Linked DNA regions of Streptomyces noursei ATCC 11455. The protein of the gene in region 2 interacts with the protein of the main gene of each other region in a pairwise test. Links are inferred from orthologs where the notes say so. Each region holds a gene or a part of one and is shown on either strand. Other genes may lie near its edges. The genes, in order: lhgD and SNOUR_RS35680.

What was found.
Region 1: the proteins of SNOUR_RS35680 (region 2) and lhgD interact in binary tests that used the Escherichia coli proteins (3 or more experiments, as listed by UniProt). The link is inferred for Streptomyces noursei ATCC 11455 from one-to-one orthologs.

The regions. Positions count from the first base shown.
Region 1 is NZ_CP011533.1:5,071,602-5,074,750, reverse strand. What follows is about bases 222-3,061. They hold lhgD (L-2-hydroxyglutarate dehydrogenase), read left to right. Parts: upstream 222-937; coding sequence 938-2,185; downstream 2,186-3,061. Other genes in these bases: trmB (tRNA (guanosine(46)-N7)-methyltransferase TrmB), read left to right, coding at 2,347-3,061; SNOUR_RS21485 (NsdA family TPR-like regulatory protein), read left to right, coding at 222-737. In the rest of the region: more of SNOUR_RS21485, read left to right, coding at 1-221; more of trmB, read left to right, coding at 3,062-3,149. UniProt on the Escherichia coli protein: Catalyzes the dehydrogenation of L-2-hydroxyglutarate (L2HG) to alpha-ketoglutarate and couples to the respiratory chain by feeding electrons from the reaction into the membrane quinone pool.
Region 2 is NZ_CP011533.1:8,360,228-8,363,349, forward strand. Bases 230-3,042 are described here. They hold SNOUR_RS35680 (peptidylprolyl isomerase), read left to right. Parts: upstream 230-1,401; coding sequence 1,402-1,683; downstream 1,684-3,042. Other genes in these bases: SNOUR_RS35675 (ATP-binding protein), read right to left, coding at 230-739; SNOUR_RS35685 (universal stress protein), read right to left, coding at 2,066-2,596; SNOUR_RS35690 (SDR family NAD(P)-dependent oxidoreductase), read right to left, coding at 2,963-3,042. Outside these bases: more of SNOUR_RS35675, read right to left, coding at 1-229; more of SNOUR_RS35690, read right to left, coding at 3,043-3,122. UniProt on the Escherichia coli protein: PPIases accelerate the folding of proteins. It prefers amino acid residues with hydrophobic side chains like leucine and phenylalanine in the P1 position of the peptides substrates.

The DNA.
Region 1 (3,149 bases), 3.3 Mb from region 2 along the record:
GGGCGACGTCCGAACTCACCCGCCTGGCGGGCTGGATGGCCTTCGACACCGGCCAACAGGAGGCCGCCCAGCGGTACTACATCCAGGCGCTGCGGCTGGCGCGGGCCGCCGCCGACGTCCCCCTGGGCGGGTATGTGCTGGCGTCGATGTCCCTCCAGGCGACCTACCGCGGGTTCGCCGACGAGGGCGTCGATCTGGCCCAGGCCGCCCTGGAGCGCAACCGCGGCCTGGCCACCGCCCGCACCATGAGCTTCTTCCGGCTGGTGGAGGCGCGGGCGCAGGCCAAGGCCGGGGAGGCGCGCGCCTGCGAGGTGGCGCTGAAGGCGTCCGAGGGCTGGCTGGAGCGCTCCCGCAGCGGCGATCCGGATCCGTCCTGGCTGGACTTCTACTCCTACGAGCGCTTCGCCGCCGACGCCGCCGAGTGCTACCGGGACCTGCGGCTGCCCCGTCAGGTGCGGCGCTTCACCGAGCAGGCGCTGTCCCGGCCGACGGAGGAGTTCGTCCGCTCGCACGGGCTGCGCCTCGTGGTGTCCGCCGTCGCCGAACTGGAGTCCGGCAATCTGGACGCGGCCTGCGCCGCCGGCACCCGCGCCGTCGAGGTCGCCGGCCGGATCTCCTCGGCCCGCACCACGGAGTACGTGCGCGATCTGCTGCACCGCCTGGAGCCGTACGGGGACGAGCCCCGCGTGGTCGAACTCCGCGAGCGGGCCCGGCCGTTGCTGGCCGCGCCGGCCTAGCGGCGGCACGGGCGGGACGGGCCGGGGAGCGGGTCTGTGGGCCGGCCGTCGAAGGGGCGTCGCGGCGGGCCTGTCGCCGCAGGTCAGACTGGTCACTGCGGATTGTCGGTGCCGCCCGTCATGATGGACTACGTCGTCGGCGATGACGCGCGGGCCCGCGGCGACGGGCGGGTCGGCGGTCATGCGGTTGGGGAGGTGCAGTGGCGGCGTACGACTGCGACGTGCTGGTGATCGGTGCCGGGATCGTGGGGCTTTCCACGGCCCATGCCCTCACGCGCGCGGCACCCGGTATACGCGTCGTGGTGCTGGAGAAGGAGCCCGCCGCGGCCCGCCACCAGACCGGGCGGAACAGCGGCGTGATCCACAGCGGCATCTACTACCCACCGGGTTCGCTGAAGGCCCGCTTCGCCCTCCAGGGGGCGGCGGAGATGGTCGAGTTCTGCACCGCGCACGACATCCCGCACGAGGTCACCGGCAAGCTGATCGTCGCCACCGACCGCGCCGAGCTGCCCCGGCTGCACGGCCTCATCCAGCGCGGCCGCGAGCACGGCCTGCCGGTGCGGGAGCTGGGCCCGGCCCAGATCGCCGAGTACGAGCCCGAGGTGCGCGGCCTGGCCGCGATCCACGTGGGCACGACCGGCATCTGCGACTTCGGGGCGGTGGCCCGGCAGCTGGCCCGCCTCGCGCAGGAGGACGGGGCCCGGGTCGTCCTCGGCGAGGAGGTCACCACCATCGCCCGCCGCCCCGGCCGGGTCGCGGTCCGCACCGCCGGCGGCACGGTCTACCGCGCCCGCGCCCTGGTCAACTGCGCCGGGCTGCACTGCGACCGGGTGGCGCGGCTGGCGGGCGACGCCCCGGGCATGCGGATCGTGCCGTTCCGGGGCGAGTACTACACCCTCGCACCGGAGCGCGCCGCCCTGGTCCGCGGGCTGGTGTACCCGGTCCCCGACCCCGCCTTCCCGTTCCTGGGCGTCCATCTCACCCGCGGCATCGACGGCTCCGTCCACATCGGGCCGAACGCCGTCCCCGCGCTGGCCCGCGAGGGCTACGACTGGCGCACCGTCCGTCCCACCGAGCTCGCCGGCACGCTCGGCTACCCCGGTTCCTGGCGGATAGCCCGCCGCCACTGGCGCTACGGCGCGGGCGAGCTCCACCGCTCGCTGTCCCGCCGTGCCTTCACGGACGCGGTCCGCCGCCTGCTGCCGGCCGCCCGGGAGGAGGATCTGCTGCCGTCGCCGGCCGGGGTCCGGGCCCAGGCCGTGCTGCCCGACGGCACCCTCGTCGACGACTTCCTGTTCGCCGAGTCCCCCGGCATGATCCACGTCCTCAACGCCCCGTCCCCGGCCGCCACGGCCTCCCTCCCGATCGGGCGGGAGGTGGCCCGGCGGGTGACCCGGCTGCTGGGGCTCCCGGAGTGCGCGGCGCAGGACGGGGGCCTCGCGGGGTGAGGGGCGCCGGGGCCCGTCCGGCCGTGGGCCCGTGGGGACCGCCCGGATTCCGGTCGGCGCCGCGCTGACCTGCGGATTCGAGTGACGGTGGGGGCTGCCCGGCGCATGGCCGCCGGCGGCGTTCCCGTCCGCCGCGGTGGCGTCCGTAGAATCGACCCACTGTGTCCGAGAACCCCGCCACCCCCGAAACCACCGCCGCCGCGACCGCCGCCCCGGTGGACGAACCGCGCCCCCTCGGTGCCACCGCCGTCTCGGCCGCCGTGCCCCGGCGCGGCAAGCCGATGTTCCCCGACGGGACGGGACCGGCGGCCGACCCCGCGGGCTCGCACCACGAGCGGCGGATCCGCTCCTTCCAGCCCCGTCGCAGCCGCGTCACCGCCTCCCAGGGCGAGGCGCTGCGCCGCCTGTGGCCCACCTGGGGCGTGGACGTCGACGGGCTCTCCCGCCTCGACCTCGACGCGTTCTTCGGCGGGCTGCCGGTCGTGCTGGAGATCGGCTTCGGGATGGGCGAGGCCACCGCGCAGATGGCCGCCGCCGATCCGGGCACCGGCATCCTCGGCTGCGATGTGCACACTCCCGGCCAGGGAAGTCTGCTCGGTCTCGCGGAGCGGAACGGCCTGTCCAACATCCGGGTGGCCAACGGGGACGCGATCATCCTGCTGCGCGAGATGCTCGCCCCGGCCTCCCTCGCCGGCCTGCGCGTCTACTTCCCGGACCCCTGGCCCAAGAAGCGCCACCACAAGCGCCGGCTGATCCAGCCGGAGTTCGTGGCGCTGGCGACCACCCGGCTCGCACCGGGCGCCCTGGTGCACTGCGCGACCGACTGGGAGCCCTACGCCGAGCAGATGCTGGAGGTCCTCTCCGCCGAGCCGACGCTTGCGAACCTGCACGACGGCTACGCGCCCCGGCCCGACTTCCGGCCCTTCACCAGGTTCGAGGGCCAGGGACTGGACAAGGGGCACGT
Region 2 (3,122 bases):
CCTGGCGGCGCGCGGTCTGGAAGAGCTCGTGCATATTGCGCTCGGAGTTGCCGATCCACATGTCGAGCACGTCGGTGACCGACACGGACAGGAAACTCGCCCCGAGTTCACCGGCGACGGCCCGTGCGATGAAGGTCTTGCCGCAGCCGGGCGGCCCGTAGAGCAGGAGCCCGCCGCGCAGGCTCTTGCCGTACAGGCGGCGCAGCTCCGGATTGCGCAGCGGCGCCAGGAAGGCGGCTTCGAGCCGCTCCTTGACCTGCTGCATGCCGCCCACGTCGGCGAGCCGGACGGTGCCTGGCCGTTCCACGTCCCAGGCGGCGGCGTCCCCGGGGTCGCCACTGCCGTCGACGGCGAGCGGCGCCTCGACGAACCGTGGCGGGACGATGTCGCCGACCTGGTCCTGGGCGGCCTTCCAGTCGAATCCCGGGGTCGGGGCGGGGCCGGCGGCCGGCGATGTGGTGGTGGGAGGTTGGGCGGGCGGTGCGGCCTGCGATGACGCGGGTGGCACGGCCTCGCGGGGCGGGGACGCGGCAGCACCGGTCAGGGCCCGGAGCATCACCTCGCGTGCCTGGGCATCCCCGGGCGCCTGCTGCAATGCCACGGCGGCCTCGCCGACCGCGGCGTCGTCGCACCCCGCGGTCAGCAGCAGCTCGGCCAAGTGGAGCCGCAGTGGTACGTCATCGGGCGTCGCGGCAACGGCCGAACGCATGCTTTGTATGAGGGGGGACTCCGCCGACATGTCCCCCACTTTACGGAGCCGACGTGTGCGACAGCGACTCGCGTGCGCCCCGGCCGAACTCCAAGGGCCCCACCCGGACCGCCGCGGTCACTCGTGTCCGCCTGCGGCAGCCACAACTCGCCTGCATGACAGGGCACTTGACCGCCATAGAGGAAGGGAGTCGCCCGCGGAGGCCGGGGCGTCGACGCATGTGGAGTCTTCGTCATGGGCGGCTGCTCGGCCGCGGCGGTCCGTTCTCCAGGACGATCGGTACGCCGGCGCCGAGCTTCCGGAACCCCTGATCGCCTGCGGGACGAACCCGCCGGACACGCGCGGGAGACCGAACTGCCTCGATTCTCCTAATTCAACCCATTCTCCTAATTTTCCGAATTCGCCGACTTTCCCGACTCGTGGATCCGGCGGACCGCCGGGTTCGGCCCGGCGGATCATGCGGTGCGGCCGAGGTGTCGTGCCGGTGGACCGGCACCGAGAGCAGCGAAAGGGCCTGTCCGATGGGCCATGGGATGACCGTCTGTGAGATGGTGCATGCCTGACTCACGAAGGCCGCTCAGGGGAGGCCGAAGGGACCTGTGGCGGGTCGGGAGCCGTGATCGCTGCCACCCGGAAGGTCCCTGGGCGTGTAACCCTTGGTGGCATTGCCGTGTACTTGAAAGGTGTAAGAAATGGCTAGGGCAACCGCACGTCACATCTTGGTCGCCAGTGAAGACGAGGCGTCGAAGCTGAAGGCGCAGATCGAGGCCGGTGCAGACTTCGCCGGGCTTGCTCAGCAGCACTCCACGTGCCCCTCCGGGCGTCAGGGTGGTGACCTCGGGTCGTTCGGGCCGGGTCAGATGGTCAAGGAATTCGACACGGTCGTCTTCTCTGCTCCGGTCGGCACGATCCAGGGCCCGGTGAAGACCCAGTTCGGGTTCCACCTCCTTGAGGTCACCAGCCGCGAGGACTGACGCGAGCGATGTGCCGGGCTGCGTCGTGAGGCGCAGCCCGGTTCCGTCGGCAGTCATGCGCGGAGCCGGATGGCGGCGCTGCCCGGGTCGCCTCCACCACGTCGCGCACGAGGTACCCGGCCACTGGGACGATTTCCCCGGCCTGTACCGCAAGTTGGCTCCCCGGACCGTCCGTTTCCTCGTTGCCGACAAGCTCAACCACGACATGGTCGCCTCCTGGTTCATCGCCGCCGGGTGGCGCAACTGGACCGCGACGGAGCGCGCGGCGCTGGAGAACGTGTGGCATGCCTGGTGGTGGTCCGTCCTGCACAGTCACCCCAGCACCGGAGACGTCACCCACGTATTGGAGACGCTCGGCGTCATCACAGGGGCGCGGCACGCTTCAGTCGGTCAACCCGCGGGTGGTGAGCGGGAGTTTCCACACGTTGCGGCGGTGTGCGGCGGTGAGGGCGTGGTGCAGGGGAGAAGGGGGAACGGCCAGCACCGTGCAGCGGGCGCGTGCCACGCAGTACCTGGCGACGGACGGCCGCACCGCGCGGCGCAGCCTGCCGCGCGCTCCGGCGCCGATCACCAGGAGATCGTCGTTGCGGTCGGCAGCCGTCAGCAGCACCGTGCCCGGCTTGCCGCGCCCGATCATGGGCTGGAGCGGGACTCCGGGCCCCTCACTGCCGAAGGCGGTGCCCAGCGCCTCCATGAGCTGCTCGTTCGCCATGCGGTGCCACTTGGCGACCAGCGACGGAGGGTGGGAGCCGCCGCGGGTGGGGAGGTCGCCGCCGGGCGGCTCCCAGGCCAGCACGGCCCACAGTTCGGCGCCGCGCAGGCGGGCTTCGGCGGCGGCCCGGTGCAGAGCCGTCAGGCTCCCCAGCGAACCGCTCACGCCGGCCACGACGCGCGGGCCGAGGGGACCGGCCATGGGCCACGCTCCTTGTCTGTGCCGTCCTCGCGTGATCCGAGCCGTGCTTCCGCGCCGCGACTGCGTCCCGCGTGTCTGTGTCCCGTTCATCGAAGCGTCGCCGATGGAGCGGTCGTGTCTCGTTGGCGATTCCTTTACGCGGGCGCGGGAGACCCTGACGGCGCCATGACGCCGGCCGGGCCACCGGGCGGGGCGACTGGGTGCCGCCCCGCCCGGTGGTTCAGCCCTGGTTGGCTTTGCCGCCGTGGTTGGCCTTCTTCTTGCGGCGGGCCTTCTTCTTGCGGGCGCGCTTGGACATGGGACGTACGGGCCTTTCGGATGGAGGGGAGGGAGGGCGCCTCGTGACGCCTCGGTCGCCGGTGTGTTTCAGGCGTGCTGGCCGACGAGTTGGTCGGCGAGTTTGGTGAGGCGCTTGACGGTGCGGTCCTCGGTGGCGGCGGGTGCCGGGTCGACGCGCTGGTCGCGGTCGTAGTAGGCGCCGTTGACGACGTCGATGGACGGGTCGCACAGTCGGACCACGTGGGTC